2 regions of the Paenibacillus cineris genome follow, and region 1 is predicted to be linked to the other one. Evidence: riboswitches for the same ligand, from Rfam matches in the RefSeq annotation. Region 1 holds a riboswitch; the other holds the start of a gene.

What was found. Region 1 has a riboswitch for cobalamin ahead of KI379_RS01395 (ABC transporter substrate-binding protein). Riboswitches for the same ligand answer to the same signal wherever they lie in the genome.
Region 2: linked by a shared signal. The riboswitch ahead of KI379_RS23095 (ribonucleoside-diphosphate reductase subunit alpha) and the one ahead of KI379_RS01395 (ABC transporter substrate-binding protein) in region 1 are both predicted to bind cobalamin.

Annotation. Positions count from the first base shown of each region.
Region 1 is NZ_BORU01000001.1:255,150-258,325, reverse strand. It holds gene KI379_RS01400 (FecCD family ABC transporter permease) at 1-324, opposite strand, end outside; gene KI379_RS01395 (ABC transporter substrate-binding protein) at 324-1,337, opposite strand; cobalamin riboswitch at 1,689-1,906, opposite strand; gene KI379_RS01390 (histidine phosphatase family protein) at 2,178-3,002, opposite strand; gene cbiB (adenosylcobinamide-phosphate synthase CbiB) at 2,990-3,176, opposite strand, start outside.
Region 2 is NZ_BORU01000002.1:503,743-506,918, reverse strand. It holds gene KI379_RS23110 (YjcZ family sporulation protein) at 1-13, opposite strand, end outside; tRNA gene KI379_RS23105 (tRNA-Thr) at 452-523, opposite strand; gene KI379_RS23100 (MTH1187 family thiamine-binding protein) at 605-907, opposite strand; cobalamin riboswitch at 1,195-1,417, shown strand; gene KI379_RS23095 (ribonucleoside-diphosphate reductase subunit alpha) at 1,652-3,176, shown strand, end outside.

The DNA.
Region 1 (3,176 bases):
CGACCCCGAGGAAACCCCGAGCGTAAACGGATCGGCGAGCGGGTTGCGCAGCACGCCCTGAAATCCCGAGCCGGCCACGGCCAGAGCCGCGCCGACCAGCATGCCCAGCAGAATCCGCGGCAGCCGCACCTTCACAATAATCTGCTCAAACGATGCGTTCCACGTCGGGTCGATATGGCTCCCGATCCATGGAATCCGGTGCAGCAGAATGAGGGCGATGTCCCGGATCGGCAGCGCGACCGAGCCGATCCCCAGACAGATCAGCAGGGTCAGGACGAGCAGGACGATGCCGATTCCTCCATAGCCTGCCAGCTTTTTGCTCATTATTTAAACAGGTCCGGATAAATGGCCTTCGCCACTTCCTTCAAGCCCTGCGTGACGCGCGGGCCCGGACGGCTCAGCAGATTGTCGTCAAGACCGATGACCGCATCGTTCTTGACGGCTGTAATCTGGTCCCAGCCGCTGCGGCCTTTAATGATGTCGCCAAGGCTTTTCTTCGTCTTCTCGTCGATGACGCTGTTGGCATACAAAATCACGTCCGGGTTGTCCTTGATGATTTTCTCTTCGCTGATTTCGCTCCAGCCCTCGGTGTCCGCCGCCACGTTCACGCCGCCGGCCAGGGTGATCAGCTCATCCATGAACTCGCCCTTGCCGACCGTCCAGCCCGGGGAAAATTCGATGTATACCTTTTTCTTCTGCTCCGGCGTCAGCGATTTGACTGCTTCGGTAACCTCATTTTCCTCCTGCTTCATCTTGTCGACCACCGCTTTGGCTTCCGCCTGATGGTCGGTGATGAGGCCGTAGGTTTCGATATTTTTGATGACGTCATCGACCGTTTTCGGATCGGTCTTGAAAATTTGAATGCCAAGGTCGCGCAGCTTCTTCACCGCTTCCTCGCTCATCGAAATGCCCGTGAATACGATGTCCGGCTGGGCCGCAATGATCGCTTCCTCGTTCGGTTTAGTAATGCCGCCCATTTTCGCCTTGGACTTGGCTGCTTCCGGATAATCGTCATAATCGGATACCCCAACGATCTCGCTGTCCAGACCAATCGCAAAGAGCGCCTCCGTCTCTGCAGGAGATACCGAGATAATATGCTTCGGCGCTTCCTTGAAAGTAAAGGACTCTCCCGTCGCATCCTGAATGGTCAGCGGATAGGTTGTTTTCAGTTCGTCTGTCTTTGTCTGCGACGCACTGTTATCCGTGTTTTGCTCCGTTTGGGCAGCAGGCTGCTGCGAGGCGGAGCTATCTTCGTTCTTGGCGCCGCAGGCGCTCAATGATAAGGCAAGCAGCAGCGCCGCAAGGCCTGTGGACCAGCGTTTCAAGGTTACGTTCATGATTTCTTTCTCTCCCTCTTTGTCTATCGAATAATTTGCACAAAAGAGGCCTGACCGGTATACGAAAACGGAATAAACCTGACGGAAATGCTAGAGTTGCAGCGCCACTGCTCACCATGAGCAGGCGTATGGCGTCTGCCCTCCATTCTTTGTCAACTAAAAAACCCTGACTCTTGTTCGATCAAGAATCAGGGATTACGTCTGCACGGAACATCCCGCGGCATCGCCGCGATGGACCGGTGTGCCTTGTAGCATGCTGCGAGGTCAAGTGGTCAAGCTAATGCTTGCTTGAGCTGCGGCGAACATGCGTTATGAAGGGCACGTGAAACGTAATCCTTTCCTCGAAGGACCGTCATTTCCTCTCGTGAGGCAGGTCTCCTGACTTACAGGCTGGGTAAAATCGTCCCCGCCTTCCCATCCCGTGTTGCTGCGGGACAGTGGCTTCCTGGGGACATACCTGTTTACAGTGGCGGGACCGTGCCGGAGTTGCACCGGCTTCCCTTTTCACCCGGATCAACGCTCGCCTTATACGGCAGACAGCTTCCGGGACCTCACAAGCACTCCTATTCAATTATCCTGGCCATGCTTCTTTTGTCCTGATTATAGGGGAAAAGCCTGCGGGTGACAATGGAATTTTTGTGTCCGGCATTTGCCGGGATACATATCCGGTCGCGTGCCCGGACGCGGGCCCGCAAGCATGTCCAAACTCGGGGGAACGGACGATTCGGGAAGCGCGCCCTTGCATGAAGGCTGCCTGAGCCCTTTCGCCGTTTCCCGTTGCCGGAGTGCAGAAAAGCTCTGACCGGTCGATGACGACCATTACCTTGTTTGCATCCTCTCTCAAGCTTCATTCACCAGCATACCGCTCCAACCGCCGGTTTCGTTAGTGAAGCTCAGCCGGATCCGCAGCAAACTCCCGGGCTTAACGTGAACGTCCCAGAAGGACAGCCCCGGGACGAGGCGGACCGCGAGCTGCCGCAAGACGCCGCCATGGGCGACGATCAGCATTTTCGGCTGAACCTGAGAATCGGGGCCGGTGCCTTCCGGTCCTTGCGATCGGGAAAGAGCCTCCTTCCTGTCACCGATTCCTTTCGATCCGGGCAGTGCCGCCTCACCAGTCTCGTTCTCTTGTGATCCGGGCAGTACCGCCTTACCGGTCTCGATCCTTTGCGATCGGGAATGCGCCGCCTCGCCGCCGGTCTGGGCCTCTGCCGGTCTTCTGCATACCCCTTCCACGTCCTTCAACAAGCTGCCGATAAACCCGTCGATCCTCCCTGCAAAATCCGCCCATGACTCCCCGCCCGGCGGCGTCACCTGCTGCGGCGAATCGATCCACTGCCGGTAAAGGAACTCGTGCTGCAGCTGTTCATAGGTATGCCCTTCCCAGGCGCCAAAGTCCATTTCCCGCAGCCGCGGGTCATACATCGCAGTATCTGCGTGTGCCGGACTAATGATCGCCAATGTCTCCCGGCATCGGGCCAGGTCGCTGCAGTATACGCGGTGGAACGCCTTCCCGGCCAGCTCCCGGGCCAGCGGCGCAAGCTCGCCCCTGCCGCCCGGATCCAGCGGGATATCCGTAAGCCCGAGATAACGCTTCTCCCGGTTCCACCGCGTCGTGCCATGCCGGACCAGCAGCAGATCGACCTGTTTCACTAGGACGTCCATAAGCTGCCCCCTGCCGCCCACAGTACGGCGATGCCCAGCAGAATAAAGATGACCGATACCAAGATAAGCAGCCGGATCGTCATCGTGATGTCGCGCGCCTCCATCGGGCGCAGCGCCTCGCCCATGTAAGCCCGGAACGAGGCGACGCCGTGGTACACGTTCTCGCCGCCGAGC
Region 2 (3,176 bases), on a different contig from region 1:
CACCGTCGCTCATACATGTACCTCCTTTGTAAGAAAGTTAATATTACAATATGTACATTCCACCATTTGGTATGGGTAAACGCACTTAAGATTTGATTTTTTTCCTGATTGAAAACGCCCGCTTCGAAAGCGGGCTTTGCCTTACATCAAGGAAGTTTTTATGAGCCACCATACTATATGCCCTGTATAGGTAATTGGTTCTTACATATAGGTCTTTATCATTCCTGAATCTTGTCCTAATTTGGAATACCTTGCACGCCTCTGGATTGCTCATGCTGCACTGCTAGGACCTGCGACAGTTGTCAGGGGAAATTCATTTTCTTTTAATTGATGGAAAAAACACGCTTTACTCGACTAAAGGGCAGAAAAATGGTAGAAGATCGCCCAAATCAACAAAAAAGACGCGGTCTCCGAAATCCGGAAAACCGCGTCCTGTAAGGCTTATGAAAGATGCTGGTGAAGGGAATTGAACCCCCGACCTACGCATTACGAGTGCGTTGCTCTACCCCTGAGCTACACCAGCGTGGAAAATGAAATTTTCCGTCAAACAAAAACTATTATACAACTTCTTCTCCAAAATGCAATACTTCATTGCGATTGGAATTTACTTCAATTTGTTGCGGACCGATTGCAGCTTCTGGGCGCTGGTTGAGGCTTTGTCCCGTCTGTCGTCGATTTTGACCGAAGTGGATACGCGCTGCGCGCCGGCCAGGAACGGGGCTTCGTGAAGGGCTGCTATCGCCTGCCATACATCCGGAAGAGCTCCCTCAATGATCGTGCTCATCGACGTCAGCTCGTAGCTGATCCCCTTCTGCTCCGCCAGCACCTGCTGCATTTGTGCCACATAGGAGCTCAGGCTGGTCGTGGCCGTTCCGATCGGAATGACCGTTACCTCTGCAATTGCCATGGTCGTGCGCCTCCTTTATCCTTTTACAAGCGGATCGAACTTTATTCCTAATTTTATTGTACCCGACCGCCTATGGAATCGCAAAAGGATAGCCCGCAAAATTTTTTATTCGCGTTTTTCCTGCAAATTCCGCCCGATTTCTACCTTTTCCCCCCCTCTAGAGCCTAATCTCCAATGGTTCACAGTAGCGCCCCGGGGGTCCATCTGGTATAATTCTCATTGCTCGTCTTTTAAGAGGAACTAGGTTTACAAACACAATATATTGGGTTAAATTAGTATGAAAGCAACCAAATATAGTGGAAACAGGTGAACACGGCTCGATTTGCCAGGCGTTCATAATAGGGAAGCACGGTGTGAATCCGTCACGGTCCCGCCACTGTAACCGGAAGGCCGAGAGCTCCGAGCTTTCGGCACGATATCGGCTGAGGCCACTGTCCGTCACGCGGACGGGAAGGCGCCGAATATCGCATTTTCGGGAGTCAGGAGACCTGCCTGTTTTGTCTCACGAAAGGCCTACGAGGAATAGGTGCGTGATGCCAGTCGATATCTATACATAGGGTGATAGATATTTTTTCCCATGCTCGTAAATAGGGCATACGGGATCTAGCGGCATTTTCGTACCTGTGCTTCAGGTTCTTCGGAAATGCCTTTTGTATGGGCAAGCACAGCAAGAGCTCCCTCTTAACAGCATCGTCCTACTTTCCGTTATACCAAATATACAAACTTTGAAAGGAGATCTGCACCATGCCGCAGCTCGTTACCAAACCGAACAACCGCCAGCTGGCTTTTGATGAAATCCGTCTCTCCGTTTATGCCGACCGAATCCTGGAGGGGCTGGAGACCCTGGACAAGGAGCGCCTCCTCCGGGGCGTGCAGAGCAAACTGCGCCGCGAGGAAGTCACCGGCGACGAAATCAGCAGCGCGTTCACGATGTCGGCGCTTGAGCTGGTCACCAAGGAGGAGCCGAACTGGAAGTTCGCCGCAGCGCGCTCACTGCTGACCTCCCTGTACAAGAAGGCCGCTTACAACCGCCGCTACAAAGCCTATCCTGACGAGCCATATGGTGCGTTCTACCCTCTCATTACCGAGCTGGTGCAAAAAGGAATCTACCGCGAGGAGCTCCTCACCTGCTATACAAAAGAGCAAATTGAAGAATTGGGCCGCTGCATCGATTACAAATGCGACCTGCTGTTCGACTATATCGGTCTGCTGACCCTGTCCGACCGCTACCTGGCGCATGATTTCGACGGACGCGTTATGGAGCTCCCGCAGGAGCGCTACATGGTCATCGCCATGTACCTGATGCATACTGAGCCAGAGGACAAGCGCCTTGAGCTCGTGAAGGAAGCGTATTGGGCCATGAGCAACCTGTACATGACCGCCGCTACGCCAACGATGTCCAACGCCGGCAAGAAGGTTGCTGGACAACTGTCCAGCTGCTTTATCGACACGGTGGACGACTCGTTGGAAGGGATTTTCGACTCCAATACCGACGTGGCCCGTCTCAGCAAAATGGGCGGCGGCATCGGCGTTTACCTCGGTAAAGTCCGGGCGCGCGGCTCCGACATCCGCGGTCACAAGAACACCAGCTCCGGCGTCATTCCTTGGATCCGCCAGTTGAACAACACGGCGGTCAGCGTTGACCAGCTCGGTACCCGTAAAGGTGCGGTTGCGGTCTACCTGGACGTCTTCCACAAAGACATCCTGGCCTTCCTGGATCTGAAGCTGAACAATGGCGACGAGCGCATGAGAGCGCATGACGTGTTCCATGGCGTGTGCCTGCCGGATCTGTTCATGGAGGCCGTTGAGGCCCGCAGCGAGTGGAGCCTGTTCTGCCCGCATGAAGTGAAGAAAATCATGGGCTGGAAGGATGCCAACGGCCGTCCTGCGGGTCTTGAGGATTATTATGACGAAACGGTAGGTCAAGGCTCGTTCCGCGAGAAGTACGCCGAAGCGGTTGCCCACCCGCTGCTTCCAAGAATTACGGTGCCTGCGATCGACATCATGAAGCGCATCATGAAATCGCAGCTGGAAACCGGCACGCCGTACATGTTCTACCGGGATACCGTCAACCGTGCGAACCCGAACCGTGCACATGGCATGATCTACTCGTCCAACCTGTGCACCGAAATTATGCAGAACCAATCCGCCACCGTGGTGGAAAAAGAAGAACTCGTGACCAAGGACGGCCAAACCCGGATCGTCATTTCCAAGGTTCCCGGCGACTTCGTCGTCTGCAACCTGAACTCGATTCACCTGGCCCGTGCCG